Regions from separate parts of the Rhizomicrobium palustre genome, predicted to be linked through region 2. Evidence: riboswitches for the same ligand, from Rfam matches in the RefSeq annotation. Region 2 holds a riboswitch; each other region holds the start of a gene.

What was found. Region 2 has a riboswitch for cobalamin ahead of FHS83_RS06450 (ribonucleoside triphosphate reductase). Riboswitches for the same ligand answer to the same signal wherever they lie in the genome.
Region 1: it holds a riboswitch for cobalamin, as region 2 does, so the genes downstream of both, FHS83_RS00950 (FecCD family ABC transporter permease) here and FHS83_RS06450 (ribonucleoside triphosphate reductase) in region 2, are expected to answer to the same signal.
Region 3: it holds a riboswitch for cobalamin, as region 2 does, so the genes downstream of both, metE (5-methyltetrahydropteroyltriglutamate--homocysteine S-methyltransferase) here and FHS83_RS06450 (ribonucleoside triphosphate reductase) in region 2, are expected to answer to the same signal.
Region 4: it holds a riboswitch for cobalamin, as region 2 does, so the genes downstream of both, FHS83_RS11715 (TonB-dependent receptor plug domain-containing protein) here and FHS83_RS06450 (ribonucleoside triphosphate reductase) in region 2, are expected to answer to the same signal.

Annotation. Positions count from the first base shown of each region.
Region 1 covers NZ_JAASRM010000001.1:228,406-232,357, reverse strand. Annotated here, with positions in the region: gene FHS83_RS00960 (aspartyl protease family protein) at 1-426, opposite strand, end outside; gene FHS83_RS00955 (ABC transporter substrate-binding protein) at 481-1,335, shown strand; cobalamin riboswitch at 1,345-1,531, shown strand; gene FHS83_RS00950 (FecCD family ABC transporter permease) at 1,593-2,618, shown strand; gene FHS83_RS00945 (ABC transporter ATP-binding protein) at 2,615-3,367, shown strand; gene FHS83_RS00940 (hypothetical protein) at 3,449-3,841, shown strand; gene FHS83_RS00935 (oxidoreductase) at 3,838-3,952, shown strand, end outside.
Region 2 covers NZ_JAASRM010000001.1:1,423,995-1,427,946, forward strand. Annotated here, with positions in the region: gene irrA (iron response transcriptional regulator IrrA) at 143-571, shown strand; gene FHS83_RS06440 (cysteine hydrolase family protein) at 671-1,201, shown strand; gene FHS83_RS06445 (VOC family protein) at 1,285-1,665, opposite strand; cobalamin riboswitch at 1,911-2,123, shown strand; gene FHS83_RS06450 (ribonucleoside triphosphate reductase) at 2,221-3,952, shown strand, end outside.
Region 3 covers NZ_JAASRM010000001.1:2,407,812-2,411,763, reverse strand. Annotated here, with positions in the region: gene FHS83_RS10840 (ion channel) at 1-243, shown strand, start outside; gene FHS83_RS10835 (alpha-N-arabinofuranosidase) at 356-1,903, shown strand; cobalamin riboswitch at 2,030-2,239, shown strand; gene metE (5-methyltetrahydropteroyltriglutamate--homocysteine S-methyltransferase) at 2,385-3,952, shown strand, end outside.
Region 4 covers NZ_JAASRM010000001.1:2,624,946-2,628,897, forward strand. Annotated here, with positions in the region: gene FHS83_RS11715 (TonB-dependent receptor plug domain-containing protein) at 1-1,509, opposite strand, end outside; cobalamin riboswitch at 1,651-1,808, opposite strand; gene FHS83_RS11720 (DNA-3-methyladenine glycosylase 2 family protein) at 1,899-3,356, shown strand; gene FHS83_RS19665 (methylated-DNA--[protein]-cysteine S-methyltransferase) at 3,334-3,855, shown strand.

The sequences.
Region 1 (3,952 bases), 1.2 Mb from region 2:
ATCGGCGATTTCGCCTTTGCCTTCGATGCTGGCGCCGCCATGATCGGCAAGCCACCATTTGTTGGAAGTGCGATAGGCATCGTTCACCGCCACTACCAGCGCGTCGCCACCTTTTTTCTCGGAAATGTCTCCCGAGCTATCGCGCTCCCATGGTGCGGTTCCGTCAAAGCCTTCGGCGCCTTTGAAGGGGCCAAGATCGAAATCGCTAATGGTGCGCCCGTCCTTCAGATCGGAAAGGCTGTGGGTGATGCCCTTCAAGCCCTGACCGTCATAACTGGCTTCGGTTTTCAGCGTGGCTTTGCTATCCCAGGCCACGCCACCCATGGCTGTTTTATTGGCCTTCAAGATTTCATCTGGTGCGCCCGCGGCAAGCGCGGCCATGCTGGTCGCGGTTAAGAACGCGAGTGCGGCAATCTTCGATTTCATGTGCTATCCCCTCTGGATCGCCAGGATGTAGGAACGGGATCAGGAAACGACAATATGCGTAGCCATCATAGGACCATTGCCGTTCTTGCCTGTTTTTTTACGAGCTTCCTCACTTGTAATGCCGAGGCGGCGCCCCAGCGCGTGGTCTCCACCTTCCTCTGCACCGACGAGTATGTCTTCCGGCTTTTGCCGAAGGAGCGCATTGCCGCGCTCTCCTATGAAGCGGTGGACCGCCACCCGGTCGTCTCAACCATCGCCGATGCGGCCCTTGGCCTGCCGGTCATCCGCCCCTCCACTGAAACGGTGATGGCGAAAAACCCTGATCTCGTCGTGATGTATGCGGGGACCAATCCGCGCCTGCATCAGAATTTGCAGCGGCTCGGGGTGCAGATCCTGGACGTGCCTTGGGCCAACAGCCTTACCGAAATCCGTCAGATCACCCTGATGCTGGGCGATGAACTCGGCGCCCCCGGAAAGGCCAAGGCGCTGGTGGCAGAAATGGATGTGAGGGTGGCGCGGGCTAAGGCAGCCGCGCCCCATCCCCCAGTCTCGGCCATTCTTTACGAGCCGCAAGGCTATGCCCAGGTGCAGGGGGTGACCGACGAGGTTCTGCGCCTTGCCGGGATCGTTAATGCCGCCCCGCCCAATGCCTTGACCCGGGCCGGGCAACTGCCGGTCGAGGCGGTGATAGCCACCGCGCCCGAGCTTCTCATCCTGGGGGGGGAGGAGAAAAGCGGCTCCGCCCGGGCCTATGCCGTCCTGCACCACCCGGCGTTTAAGGCGCTGGAGGGGCGGACCCATATGGAATTCCTCACCCTCACACCCTTGATGTGCCCCGGCCCCTGGTCGGTTCAGAGCGCCGCCCCACTTCTCGGCCTCGCCAAGCGGGCGCGCACCTCTAGGGACTAGCCCTGGGGTTGGCGGCTGAGCCGTGATGGCTTAGATTCGACCCCAGCGCACCGGAAAGGGAACGCGGGTGGAAATCCCGTGGCTGCCCCCGCAACTGTCAGCGGCGCCTCGCGCGGTCGGCCACTGGTCTTTGACTGGGAAGGCCCCGCATATCGAGCCGCAAAGCCAGGAAACCTGCCGGCGCGTGTCGTCCATCATCCGGCCGGGGTGTGCCGGGGGATAGCCGTTTTCACGGCCGCGGCGACAGAAAGGCCGCGATGGACGCGACAGTGATTTCCTCGGTGCGAGGCAAAAGCGTCAGCAGAGACGCCCGCCTCACGCTGCTTCTGCTTTTGACCGCGCTTCTCTTCGGGGCGTGGTCTTTCTTGTTGGGCCCGACCGGCCTTTCCCCCATGGCGCTGTTGCAAGGCCTCATCGATGGTCATGGCACGGCTGGCATCGTGGCGCAGGAAATCCGTCTGCCGCGCGCGGCCCTCGCGCTAGTGGTCGGCGCGGCGTTGGGGGCGAGCGGCGCCGCGCTGCAGGGCCTCTTTGCCAATCCTCTGGCAGAGCCTGGCGTCACAGGCGTCACCTCCACCGCTGGACTCGGCGCTGTGGTGGCGCTCTATTTCGGCCTTGTCGCCACTCATCCCTTAGCCTTACCGCTGTTTGCGATCCTGGGGGCGCTGGTCTCCGCAGGTCTGCTTTTCGCACTCTCCAAAAGCGGAGCAGGGCCGGTGGCGTTGGTTTTGGCCGGTGTCGCGATTTCCAGTTTCGCCACCGCGCTCACCGCGCTTGCGCTCTCCATGTCCGCCAATCCCTACGCCATGAGCGAGATGGTGCTGTGGATGCTGGGCTCCTTGAAAGACCGCACCCTTCACGATCTCGCTTATGCCGTGCCGCTCGCGGCCCTTGGGCTCGCGCTTCTGGTCTCGACGGGGCGCGGCCTTGATGCCCTCACGCTAGGTGAGGAAACCGCTGAGAGCCTTGGCGTGCGTGTGAGCTCGATCCGGGGCCGGGTGGTAATTGGTGTGGCGCTGGCGACGGGCGCGGCCACGGCGGTGGCGGGCGCGGTAAGCTTTGTTGGCCTCGTCGTGCCCCATCTTTTGCGCCCCTTCTATGGCCACCAGCCCTCCCGCCTCATTCTGCCATCCGCGCTTGGTGGCGCCGCACTTGTGGCAGGGGCGGATGTCGCCTTGCGCCTGATCGCGCCCGATGGGCAGCTCCTTCTCGGCGTCGTCACGGCTATGTTTGGCGCGCCTTTCTTCCTCTGGCTGATCCTGAAGCTTAGGAGAGACGTATGAGCGCCCTTGAGCTTGAAAACGTCTCGGTCGCCTTTGCGGGCCGCAATGCAGTCTCCGCTGTTTCGGTGGCCATCAATGCGGGCGAGGTGACCGGCATTGTCGGCCCTAATGGCGCGGGCAAGACGACGCTGCTGCGCTCTGTGCTGGGCTTTCAGAAACTCACGCGCGGCAATATCCGTATCCTCGGTCGTCCGCTCGCCGATTGGGATCGCACAGCTCTGGCCCGCCATATGGCCTATCTGCCGCAAGGCGGGGATGCGCGCTGGCCCATGCTGGCGAGCGAGGTGGTGATGCTCGGCCGCCTGCCGCATCGCGCGCCATTCCAGCGATCGGCTGCCTCTGACGAGCTGGCTGTTGCCCATGCACTGGCCCGTGCCGACGCCGCCGAATTCGTCGCCCGCCGCATGGACCAGCTTTCGGCTGGCGAGCGCGCCCGCGTGCTCTTCGCCCGCGCGCTGGCGACCGGGGCCGATATCCTGATCGCCGATGAGCCTGCCGCCTATCTTGATCCCTCCCACCAGCTCCGTCTGATGGATCTGCTGCGGGAAGAGGCGGCGCGGGGCACGGCGGTGATCCTGACCTTGCACGATCTGGCCCTGGCGGGCAGCCATTGCGACCGGGTGCTGGTGATGTCCGGCGGCCGCCTCGACACGGAAGGCCCGCCGGCAGAGGCGCTGGCCGACGCTACCCTGGCACGGGTGTTCCAGATCGTCCGTGCCGAGTCGCATGGCGCTTATCGCCGGATATAAGTCCCATAAAAATCACAAATGTCGCAGCCTCCCCGAGGGACGCGCCCTGACTTATGATGGGGTGCAGTTGGGGAGGGGAAAATGGTGAAGCGACCGCTTGCGGTTTGGGTCTTGTGTCTGGGTAATGGCTTACTCGCGGTTTTTTTGATCGCAGCCAGCCTGATCGCGCAAACGCGCGGCTTTGAGCCATGGCAGGCCGCCATCAGCGGTATCTGCGGCTTTGGCATCTCCCTCGCCGCCCACGCCGCATGGTTCGGCTATAAACTCGGGCGCACCGCGCTTCTGGCGCTTCTCAGCCTGTTTCTTGGATTGGTAGTGGTGCAAAGCACGGCGGTGCTCTTGTGGTCAGTCCAGACCGGCTACGAGGGGGCTTTCGTGCAAGCTGCCTTCACGCGCTTTTTGCTTTCGCTGCTTTGGCTGAGCGTGAATTATGTCTTCCTCTTCAATAAAACATCGCGGAGCTTTTTTGGATGAGTGAGCCTTTGCATGCCGCTGTGATCGGCTATGGTTTTGGCGGGCGGGTGTTCCACGCCGATCCGATTTCGCGCACCGAAGGGCTTAAGCTCGCCGCGATTGTCTCTTCGC
Region 2 (3,952 bases):
TTCTCTAATGAATGACGCCCGATTGTCATAACCTCTCGGACCGTCAAAGGCGAGAGCCAAAGGAGTAACGATGGCGTTTAGACACCGGTGACGGGTACCGTACCGTCCGGTTCAGATGCCGCGAAGAGGAAAGTCCGCCGTGATGCGTAGGAAAATGCGTGAAACGCCGAATGAATCAGCCGTGACGCGCCTCAGAGCTGCGGGCCTTCGCCCGACGCGGCAGCGTAACGAACTGGCCGATCTGTTGTTCAAAGACGGCCATCGCCATCTCACTGCCGAAGCCCTGCATGCGGAAGCCGTCAATAAAGGCATCCGGGTGTCACTGGCGACGGTCTATAACACGCTGCACCAGTTCACTGCCGCGAACCTGCTTCGCCAGGTGATGGTCGATGCGACCCGTTCCTATTTCGACACCAACACCACCGAGCATCAGCATTTCTATTACGAAGACGACGGCATGCTGGCCGATATCCCCGGCTCGGAAGCCATTGCGGTCGACAATATTCCGGAAGCCCCTGAAGGCACCCAGGTCGCGCGCGTGGATGTGGTTGTTCGCCTGAAGCGCCAGTAAAGCGGACGGCAGTAAAGCAGCCACGTGTATCGTTTTGCGGTTGCAACCCCAGCCGCAAACCACGACTCTCGCCGGGTACGATCCGGCGGGAGATATTTTATGCAAGCGCTTCTCATCATCGACGTGCAGAACGCAATGTTCAGCGGTGAGAACGGCGCGGGCCCGCTCAACGGGTGGGCCGTCGTCGCACGCATCAAAAACCTCATCGCTAATGCCCGCGCCGCCCAAGTGCCGGTGTTCTATATCCAGCATGATGGCGGGACCGGCGACGAGTTCGACAAGCACGGGCCGGGCTTTGCCTTTGTTTCCGATATCGCACCTGAACCGGGCGACAGCGTGACGGTGAAAAAGCGCAATAGCGGCTTCTACGACACCGACCTCGATCAAAAGCTGAAAGCGGCGGGGGTCGATTCGCTGGTCATCTGCGGGATGCAGACCGAATACTGCGTCGATGCCACCGTGCGCAGCGCCTTCGATCGGCATTACCGCGTCACCGTGGTGGCCGACGCGCACACCACCTTCGACAGCCAGATCCTGCCCGCCGCGACCATCATCGCCCACACGCAGCATATCTGGAACGGCCGCTTCGCGCGGCTGAAGCTTGCCGCGGATGTGAGTTTCGGGGCTTAAAGCTGGATCGGCGTAACATCTGAATCGTCATGGCCGGGTCGGAGCCCGGCCATGACGAAAAATAAAAGCGGGCGCATGAGCCTCTATTGCTTCACATAGACGCAAAACTTGTTGCCGGTGGGATCGCGCATATAAGCGCCATAAAATTCCTTGCCTTCGGGCGGACGAAAGCCGGGCGCGCCTTCATCGCTACCGCCATTCGCCATCGCGGCGGCATAAGCTTCATCAACCTCGGCTTTGCTCTTGGCCTTGAAGGCCAGCATCAGCCCATTGGCGGGAACAGCCGCTTTGCCGTCATAGGGCGAGCAGAGATAGAGGTAATGGCTATCTTCCCCTTTGGGCCCATAGCCTATCCAGCCGCCGTCGGCGAATTTGCGTTCTTCCCCAATGGCACCAAGCACGGCGTCGTAGAATTTGCCGGAGGCTTCCACATCTCGCGCGCCGATCGTCACATAGCCCAGCATGCGTCCCTTCCTCCCTCTGCCGTCAGTCACAGGCACAGAGAGGCTAGGACCAAAACGGGACAGCGGCTGCCCGTTTTTGGCAGGGCGGGCATGCGGCCAACGCCGGACACGCATCGTTTGGGTGCGAGTGCTTGATTCCACACTCAAGAATCGGCGTGACGCTTTGTCCGGCAAGTGTGAAATTTTTCGTCCGGGTCAAAATGCGCACCCACCACTTCTTGACGTTTCAGCAGGGGCGCATACACCATGTCGTTCTGCGTTACGGTTCTCTAAGGAAGTTTTCCAAAGAGTGAAAAGGGAAGCAGGTGTAACGCCTGCGCTGCCCCCGCAACTGTAAGCGGCCCTGTGCTCAGCGTTTTTGGGGACGGGATCTTGCCGAGAAAGCCACTGGCGATGCGCCGGGAAGGCTCGGTGGGAGCGCCGCGAGCCAGGAGACCGGCCGTAACCTGAACGTATGTCGAGTCCCCGGGCGGGGTGCACCAGCGGGCCCAAGCCGGCGCGAATTTGCGCGCCGCGAAGGCACGTGGCGTCTCCGCTCCCATGAAAGATCAGGTTATGCCGGCCCGTACACCTCGCCATGTCGTCAAGCGCAGCGGCGAAATCGTAGTTTTCGACGCGGCCAAGATCCGCTCCGCCATTGAGCGCGCGGGTAAAGCCAGCGGCGAATTCGAAGGAAACGAGGCCGATCTTCTCGCCATTCAGGCGGTGAAGGTGCTCTCGCACCGCTTTGCCGAATCAGCCCCGCATATCGAGCAGGTTCAGGACGTGGTCGAGCAGGTCTTGATCAGCGCCAACCATTTCGCCACCGCCCGCGCCTTTATCGTCTATCGCGAGAAGCGCGCCCGCCTGCGCACCGACAAGCAGACCGTGGTCAATGTCGAGACCTCGATCAACGAATACCTCAACCGCGCCGACTGGCGCGTGAACGCCAATGCCAATCAGGGCTATTCGCTGGGTGGGCTGATCCTCAACGTCTCCGGCAAGATGACCGCCAATTACTGGCTCTCCCACGTCTATCCGCCGGAAGCCGGACGCGCCCATCGTGAAGGCGATATCCATATCCACGATCTCGACATGCTGGCGGGCTATTGCGCCGGCTGGTCGCTGCGCACGCTTCTGACCGAAGGGCTCAATGGCGTGCCGGGCAAGGTGGAAGCCGCCCCGCCGAAGCATATGTCGAGCGCGATCGGCCAGATCGTGAACTTCCTCGGCACACTGCAGAATGAATGGGCAGGCGCGCAGGCGTTTTCCTCTTTCGACACCTATATGGCGCCCTACATCCGCAAGGATGACATGAGCTATGACGAGGTGCGCCAATGCATTCAGGAGCTGATCTATAACCTCAACGTGCCCTCACGCTGGGGCACACAGACGCCCTTCACCAACCTCACCTTCGATTGGACCTGCCCGGAAGATCTCGCCGACCAGGTGCCGATCATCGGCGGCGAGGAAATGGATTTCACCTATGGTGAATTGCAGACCGAAATGGACGCGATCAATCGCGCCTATATGGAAGTGATGACGGCGGGCGATGCCAAAGGCCGGGTCTTCACCTTCCCCATTCCGACCTACAACATCACCCCGGATTTTCCCTGGGAAAGCGAGAACGCCCAACGTCTGTTCGAAATGACGGCGAAATACGGCCTTCCCTATTTCCAGAACTTCATCAATTCCGAGCTGAAGCCGAACATGGTGCGTTCCATGTGCTGCCGCTTGCAGCTCGACCTCACCGAGCTTTTAAAGCGCGGCAACGGGCTTTTCGGATCGGCCGAACAGACCGGCTCGGTCGGTGTCGTGACGGTGAATTGTGCCCGCCTCGGCTTTGTGCATAAGGGCGATAAGCAAGCGCTCTTTGCCGCCCTCGACAATCTTCTCGACATCGGCCGCACCACACTCGAGATCAAGCGCAAGGTCATCCAGCAGCATATGGATAACGGCCTTTTCCCCTATACCAAGCGTTATCTCGGCACATTGCGCAATCACTTCTCCACGCTTGGCGTCAACGGCATCAACGAGATGATCCGTAACTTCACGAACGATGCCGAAGACATCACCACGATGCAGGGCAATGCCTTCGCGCTGGAATTTTTGGATCATGTGCGCGCCAAGATCGTCGCCTTCCAGGAAGAGACCGGCCATCTCTACAATCTGGAAGCCACGCCAGCGGAAGGCACCACCTATCGCTTCGCCCGCGAAGACAAGAAGCGCTTTCCGGACATACTGCAGGCCGGTTCCGCCGATCAGCCCTATTATACGAATTCCAGCCAGTTGCCGGTGGGCTTCACCG
Region 3 (3,952 bases), 980 kb from region 2:
GAGACAAGCCCGCTCTACGGTCAGACGACCGAAAGCCTGAAAGCCTGCCAGGGCGAGCTGATCGTGCTCCTCAGCGGCACGGACGAGACCTTGGCCGATATGGTTTTCGCCCGCCACTCCTATCAGCCGGACCGCATCCTGTGGAATCACCGGCTGGTGGACATCCTCTCCCGCCTGCCGGATGGGCGGCGCATGGTCGATCTCACCAAATTCCACGATACGGTCAGCGACGAGACTGCCTGAGCCCTCTGGGACTTCCGAACAAAAAAGCGTGACTGCCTGCGCCCATAAGGAGCGTTGCCGGGACGCTTAAGGCGCGCTATGTATTTCTCATACAAATACATTGGAGGGACATATGCGCCGCTTGGCTCCTTGGGTCATGGCCTTATCTTTAGTGAGTATTCCGGCCTTGGCCGAGGGCACGATCACAGTCTCGGTGGATACGGCCAAGCCAGGGGCCAAAATCGACCGGCACATCTTCGGTCAATTCGCCGAACATCTAGGGACGCAGATCTATGATGGCATCTGGGTCGGCAAGACCTCCAAAATTCCCAATACGGGCGGCATCCGCAACGACGTGGTTGGCGCCTTGAAAGCCTTGCATGTGCCGGTGGTGCGCTGGCCGGGCGGCTGCTACGCCGACCAATATCACTGGCGCGATGGCGTCGGCAAAAAGCGCGTCGCACGCGTGAACGCGGCCTGGGGCAATGCGCCCGAGCCCAACACCTTTGGCACCGACGAATTCATGACCTTCGCCAAGCTGATCGGCGCCGAGGCTTATATCTCGCTGAATGTCGGCTCAGGCACGGTGAAGGAGGCCGCCGATTGGGTGGAATATATGACCGCCCCCACCACCGCGACGCTCGGCAAGGAACGCGCCGCCAATGGCCATCCCGAACCCTATGCGGTCCACTATATCGGCATCGGCAATGAGAGCTGGGACTGCGGCGGCCTTATGACGCCGGAAGATTACGTCCAGCAGATGAAGCTCTATGCCCGCTTCGTCAACAACTACAACACCGCCGTGCCGACCCAGAAAGTGGCGGTAGGCCCGGGCGGCGATGACACGGTATGGACCGATGCGGTAATGGAGACCTGGAAGAAGCGCCATGGCTGGTCGTTCGACATCAACGGCATGTCGCTGCATTCCTATACCTGGGGCGCTTGGCCGCCCTCGCATCCCTCGACCGGCTTTGGCGAAGACGAATACGCCTTCATGCTGAAGGACACGCTGCATATGGAGCCGCTGGTCGCCAAACAGGCGGCGGCGATGGACAAGTTCGATCCCGAAAAGAAGATCTCGCTGACGGTGGATGAATGGGGCGCGTGGCTGGCGCCGACGCCGGGCTCCAATCCCGCCTTCCTGCAGCAGCAGAACTCGCAGCGTGACGCCGTTCTGGCCGCGCTCAATCTCAACATCTTCTTCCGCCATGCCGACCGCATCCGCATGACCAACATCGCCCAGATGGTGAATGTGCTGCAGGCGATGATCCTGACCGAAGGCAATAAGATGGTGCTGACACCCACCTATCATCTCTTCAAGATGTATGTGCCCTTCCAGGATTCCACCTTCCTGCCGGTGAGCTTCGATGCGGGCACCTATAAATTCGGCGATATCACCTTGCCGAAGGTCGATGCGGTCGCCGCCAAGACCAAGGACGGCAAGATCGTCATCGCGCTGACCAATATCGATGCCAAATCGCCTGCAAGCTTCAGCGTGAAACTGCCCGGCGCGTTGGGCACGGCAAAGGGTGAGGTTCTTTCCGCACCCAAGCTCGACAGCGTGAACAGCTTCACCGCACCCGAAACGGTAAAACCGAAAGCGGTCTCCGCCACGGTCACGGACGGCACACTTTCGATCACGCTCGCGCCCGCCTCGGTCACGGTGCTGACGCTGAACTGATTTTTCTTTTCACGATGACTTCCGGCGCTACCCGAAACGGTGGCGCCGTTTTTTTGCCCGCCGCACACCGCATATGAAGATATAAAGATTTCTTTATATGCTTGTTGACAGGCTTGCCCCTCTTCCTCTTAATGTCCGTGTCGAGGTTCTTCCGTCAGACGACCGGCGGAAGCTAAGAGGGAATTCGGTGCGCCGAGAGGCAATGCCGAAGCTGCCCCCGCAACTGTAAGCGGCGAGTGGGTGCCGATGATGTCACTGACGCAGGTTTAGCGTTGGGAAGACCGGCCCCCGCGCTGACCCGTGAGCCAGGAGACCTGCCCCGGCGAAAGAACGTCCACGGGCGGGGTGCTCCGGTGAGGCGCATGCGAGCTGGCAGGATTGCCGGTCAATTTCGCACGCGTTCTTTTCAATCTCCTCCGGGACTGGATTTACCTGCCGCCGCGCAACACGCGCGTTTGCGGCGCTTCAACGAGGCGTATCCATGTCCATTCTTGTCTCCAATCTCGGCTTCCCGCGTATCGGGACACGCCGCGAACTGAAAAAAGCGCTGGAAGAATTCTGGTCAGGCCAGATCAGCGCGGAAGTCCTGCAAACTCGCGCCAAAGCGCTGCGCGCTGGGGCTTGGGAGCGGCAAAAATCCGCCGGGATCGATGTCATCCCGAGCAATGATTTCTCACTCTATGATCATGTTCTCGACACCAGTGTGATGGTGGGCGCTGTGCCAGAGCACTATCTGATGCCGAAAGGCCCGGTGGCGCTCGACACCTATTTCGCCATGGCGCGTGGCACACGCGGGCGCTCCGGCTGCGACCTGCATGCGCAGGAAATGACGAAGTGGTTCGACACCAATTACCACTACATGGTGCCGCAATTTTTGGCGGATCAGGATTTCGAGCAGTGCACGACGAAGCCTTTGGATGAATTCCGTGAAGCCAGGGCGCTGGGCATCGCCACGCGCCCCGTTCTCGTCGGCCCGGTCACCTTCCTGCTTCTCGGCAAACCCGCGGGCGAGAAGTTCGACACGCTGCGGCTTCTGCCTGCGCTGCTGCCCGTTTACGCCTCGGTCTTGAAGCAACTCGCGGCGGAAGGCGCAGACTGGGTACAGATCGATGAGCCCTGCCTGGTGCAGGATTTAAGCGACGCCGCCAAAGAAGCGCTGCGCTTTGCCTATCAGACTCTGGCCGCCGAAGTGCCCCAAGTGAAGCTGATGCTCACCACCTATTTCGGCGGGCTTGGCGATAATCTCGAAACCGCGCTGGCCCTGCCGGTGGCGGGGCTGCATCTTGATCTGGTGCGCGCGCTGGATCAGCTCGATAGCGTGCTCGCCAAGGCGCCGGAGGACCTCACCCTGTCGCTCGGCCTTGTCGATGGCCGCAACATCTGGCGCAGCGATCTCTGCGCCAAGCTTGAAACGGCGGAGAAGGTTTTGGCGAAGCGCAAGCCTGAAAAGGTGATGCTGGCGCCGTCCTGCTCGCTCATCCATTCGCCCATCGACCTCGAGTTGGAAACCGGGCTCGATCCCGATCTGAAAAGCTGGCTCGCTTTCTCGGTGCAGAAGCTGGATGAGCTTTCCATTCTCGGCCGGGCGTTGAATGAAGGCCGCGGCGCGGTGGCAGACGCTTTGGAGGCCTCTTCGCAAGCGGCCGCAAAGCGCAAGACCTCGCCCAAGATTCACAATGCGGCGGTGAAAGCGCGGCTGGAAGAGGTGACGCCGCAAATGACGGCGCGCGCCTCTGCCTATCCCGAACGGCGCAAAGCGCAAAAAGCCTATCTCGGCCTGCCGCTGTACCCCACCACCACCATCGGCTCTTTCCCGCAAACCAAAGTGGTGCGTGAGGCACGCGCCTCCCACGCTAAAGGCATGCTCGATGATGCGGCTTACGACGAGTTCCTCCGCCGCGAGACGGAAGCTTGCGTGCGCTGGCAGGAGGAAGCGGGCATCGATGTGCTGGTGCATGGCGAGTTCGAACGCAATGACATGGTGCAGTATTTCGGCGAGCAGCTTTCCGGCTTTGCCTTCACCAAACATGCCTGGGTGCAAAGCTATGG
Region 4 (3,952 bases), 1.2 Mb from region 2:
GATCTCGCCAGAGGCTTCCACTTCGATGCCCTTCGCCAGCGAACGCGCTACGTTGTAGTAATAGCCGCCTTCATTGGCGCGCAGCGAGCAGGCGGTGGAGGTAACGCCCCAGCAGGAGAAGAAATCGATCTGGTTGGTCGTGGCGCGCGAGAAATAGGTCGCCGAAACCACCCAGCCGCCGACGGCCTGATCGATGCCCGCTTCCCAGCCCGTCGCCAGTTCCGGCTTCAGCTGGGTCACCGGGTTGGAGTAGGGCGAATAGAGCTGATACAGCGCCGGGGCCTTGAAGCCGTCGCCGATATTGGCGCGCAGCGTGGTGCCTTCCGCCAGTTGATAGGCGACATTGGCCTTGTAAGAGGTGTGATCGCCGAACTGGCTATTATGGCTGTAGCGGGTGCCGACCGTAACCGTCAGGTTCGAGAGCGGAGAAACCTGAAGCTGGCCATAGACGCCATCGACGCGCACCGCACCGCCGATCGCTGCCGCATCATACTGGCCCTTCTGGGCGAAGCTGGTGCGTTCATGCTCATAGCCGAAGGTAACGACATCGGTCTGGTTCAGCTTATAGCCGCCCTGATATTCGATGCTGGTGGTGCCGCCTTTGCCGTAGAAATCCTGCACGGTGTCAAAGGTCTTGCGGTCGCTGTCGCTGCGGCTGATGGACAGACGATTGGTGAAACGACCGTTCAAGAAATCGCCATTCACGCCGCCATAGAGCGCCAGAAGTTCATTGGTGCCGTATTGATGCGTATCGGCAAGGGTGTAGTTCGGCGGCGGGAAGCCATCGAAGCTGTCACGCGCACGGGTGTAATAGACGCGCGCGTCAACGCTCACTTCCTCAGTCGCGTGCCAGCGCAGATTGCCGGTGGCGCCGAAGTGATGATAGCCGTCCGCTTCCGAATTGCCATTGCGGCTGTCGGCAGCCGAGACGCTGTTGGTAGTGTAGAAATTCGCTGCCGCGCCGAAATCAAGCGTGGAATAGCTGCCCCTGGCCGCGGCGTTCACATGCACGGTGTCGAGCGAACCGGCTTCCGCCGTCAGCGTCGCCTTGTTTTCTCCGCCACGCGCGGTGACGAGGCTGATGACGCCGCCGATGGCATCGCTGCCATACAGCGTCGATTGCGGGCCGCGCAGCACTTCCACGCGCTCAAGACCATTGGCGAGCACGTCACCCATCAAGGCCTGGCCGGTCGGGGCAGAGGGATCATTGATGCGCACGCCATCCACGAGCACCACGGACTGGCCGACTTCGGCGCCACGCAGCAGGACCGAGGTGGTCTGGCCGACACCGCCATTGCGGATCACGGTCACGCCCGGCGCGGTCGCCAGAGCGTCCGACAGAATGACGGTTTGACGGGCTTCAAGATCGGATGCGCTGATCACCGAAATGCTGGCGCCGGTGACGGCGGCAGGCTCGGGCGTGCGTGTGGCACTGACGACGATGGTTTCAGCGCCCGCAGCCGAGGCAAGGCTCATCACAGCAGCGGATGATAAAAGTAGTTTACGCATGACGTTCTCCTGGTTTGCGCCAAGAGCCGGCACGCGGGATATCCCGCATGAACTCCAAAGATGGATCATACTTCCCGCGACGACTCCAATACTGTCGTCGCGACGGTTTCCCCCGCAGTTTTCGGCGCACCCCGGCCGGAAACAGGACGACAGCATCAGGCAGGTCTCCTGGCTTTCCGGGTCTTCGTCCGCTTCCGCCTTCCCGGGATATCCCAGTGGCGTTTGGAAGCGTTCTCGCCGGGCACAGTTGCGGGGGCAGCCGCTTTCGCGTTCCCTAAACCTGACACCTGGGGCACTGCTAGACCGCTTTTGGCCCTGGGGTCAACCGCCGGACGTAGACGTCCGAAAATGGCCAGACGAGGCGTGTCTTTTGCGCCATGATGGCCGCCATGGATATGCCACCTTTCGACATCTGCTACCGGGCCTTGGCGAGCCGCGATGCGCGCTTCGACGGACGTTTGTTTGTGGCGATTACGTCTACCGGCATCTACTGCCGCCCGATCTGCCCGGCCCGCACCGCAAAGCCAGAGAATTGCCGCTTCTTTCCGAGTGCTGCTGCCGCTCAAGAAGCAGGCTTTCGTCCCTGCCTGCGCTGTCGCCCGGAAATCTCGCCCGATGCTGCTGCCTGGCGCGGGACCTCCAATACCGTATCGCGCGCGCTTGCGCTGATCGCCGAAGGTCATTTGGATAGTGAGGCGAATATCGCAGAACTCGCCGACAGGCTTGGTGTTGGCGAACGCCAATTGCGCCGTTTGTTCGAGAAACATCTCGGCGCCTCACCGGTGGTCGTGGCGCAGACACGCCGTATCCTTTTCGCCAAGCAGCTTATTCAAGACACTGCTCTATCAATGAGCGAAATCGCGGAAGCCTCAGGCTTCGGCTCTGTCCGGCGTTTCAATGATGCGTTCCGCAAACTCTATGGCAAAAGCCCAAGCGAGCTTAGGGCGCGCAAAGCCGCGATAGGTGCGATCACCGTCAAGCTCGGCTATCGCGCGCCTTATGATTGGGATCAGATGATCGCGTTTTTGGGCGGGCGTGCGGTAGATGGTGTCGAGATCGCCGAGCCCTCGCGCTACGCCCGCACCATCTCGCTTCATGGGCATATGGGTGCCATCGAGGTGCGGCCAGGGAAGGGGCATCTTGTTGCAGCTATCCGCTTCGCCGAGCCGCGCCACTTGCTCGCGATTGTTGGGCGGTTGCGGCGCCTCTTCGATCTTGATGCGGATGTTGCCGCTATCGGCGCGCATCTTTCGGCGGATGCCCATCTCGCGCCGCTGATCGCCAAACGGCCGGGTTTGCGCACGCCGGGCACTTGGGACGCGTTCGAACTTGCCGTGCGCGCCATTCTTGGTCAGCAGGTGAGCGTGGCTGCGGCGCGCAAACTGGCCTGCAAGCTGGTGGCGCTGACCTCTCCCATACTGACGCCCGACATCACAGGCGACGAGCGGCTGAAGGCGATCTTTCCAGACGCCGTGCGCCTCGCCGCGGCCGATCTTTCCAGCTTCGGCATGCCCAACGCCCGAAAGAAGGCATTATCCGCATTGGCCGATGCGGCGAACGCCGATCCGCGTCTTCTGGATGTGCACGGCGCCTTCGAAACCGTCATCGCGCGGCTCACGCAGTTGCCGGGCTTCGGTCCGTGGACGGCGCAGTACTGGGCCCTACGCGCGCTGCGCGACAGCGATGCCTTTCCCGCCGCGGACCTCGCGCTTCTCAGGGCGATGGAGGAAGGTGGTGCGCGGCCAGCGCCCTCCGCCCTATTAGCGCGGGCGGAGAATTGGCGGCCCTGGCGGGCCTATGCCGCCCAGCATCTTTGGGCTCAGGATGCAGACCGTGCTTTATCATGACGCCTTCGACACGCCTTTAGGCCCATCCCACCTCGTTTGCGATCAAGAGGGGCGCTTGCTTCTCTTTGGTTGGTATGAGGGCGCGCGCTGGCAAAAAGCCTTTTCCGGCGGCGACATCATGGACCAACCCAACCCCTTCGGCCTGCGCGATGCCTTCACGGCCTATTTCGCCGGAGAGGTGACGCGGCTCGACAGGCTCGCCATCGGGGTGCGCGGCACCGATTTTCAGATGGAGGTTTGGCAAGCCCTGCGCACCATTCCCGCGGGCCAGACCCTAAGCTATGGCGCGCTCGCCCAGCGAATCGGTAAAGCGAATGCGGTGCGCGCTGTGGGGCTCGCCAATGGCGCCAATCCCATCGCGCTCGCGGTCCCTTGTCATCGTGTTATCGGCAGCAGCGGGTCTCTGACCGGTTATGGCGGTGGACTCGAACGCAAGCGATGGCTGTTGAGACATGAAGCACAATTCACAGGCATTGGTCTATTTGCACAAAAACTGTAATCCCGCTTACACGATTAACCGCTAGCGGTTAATCCTTATGCGTCCCTCTGTCATTTAGCCGCGCAATTGGCCATCACCGTTACCGAACCGTCGCAGT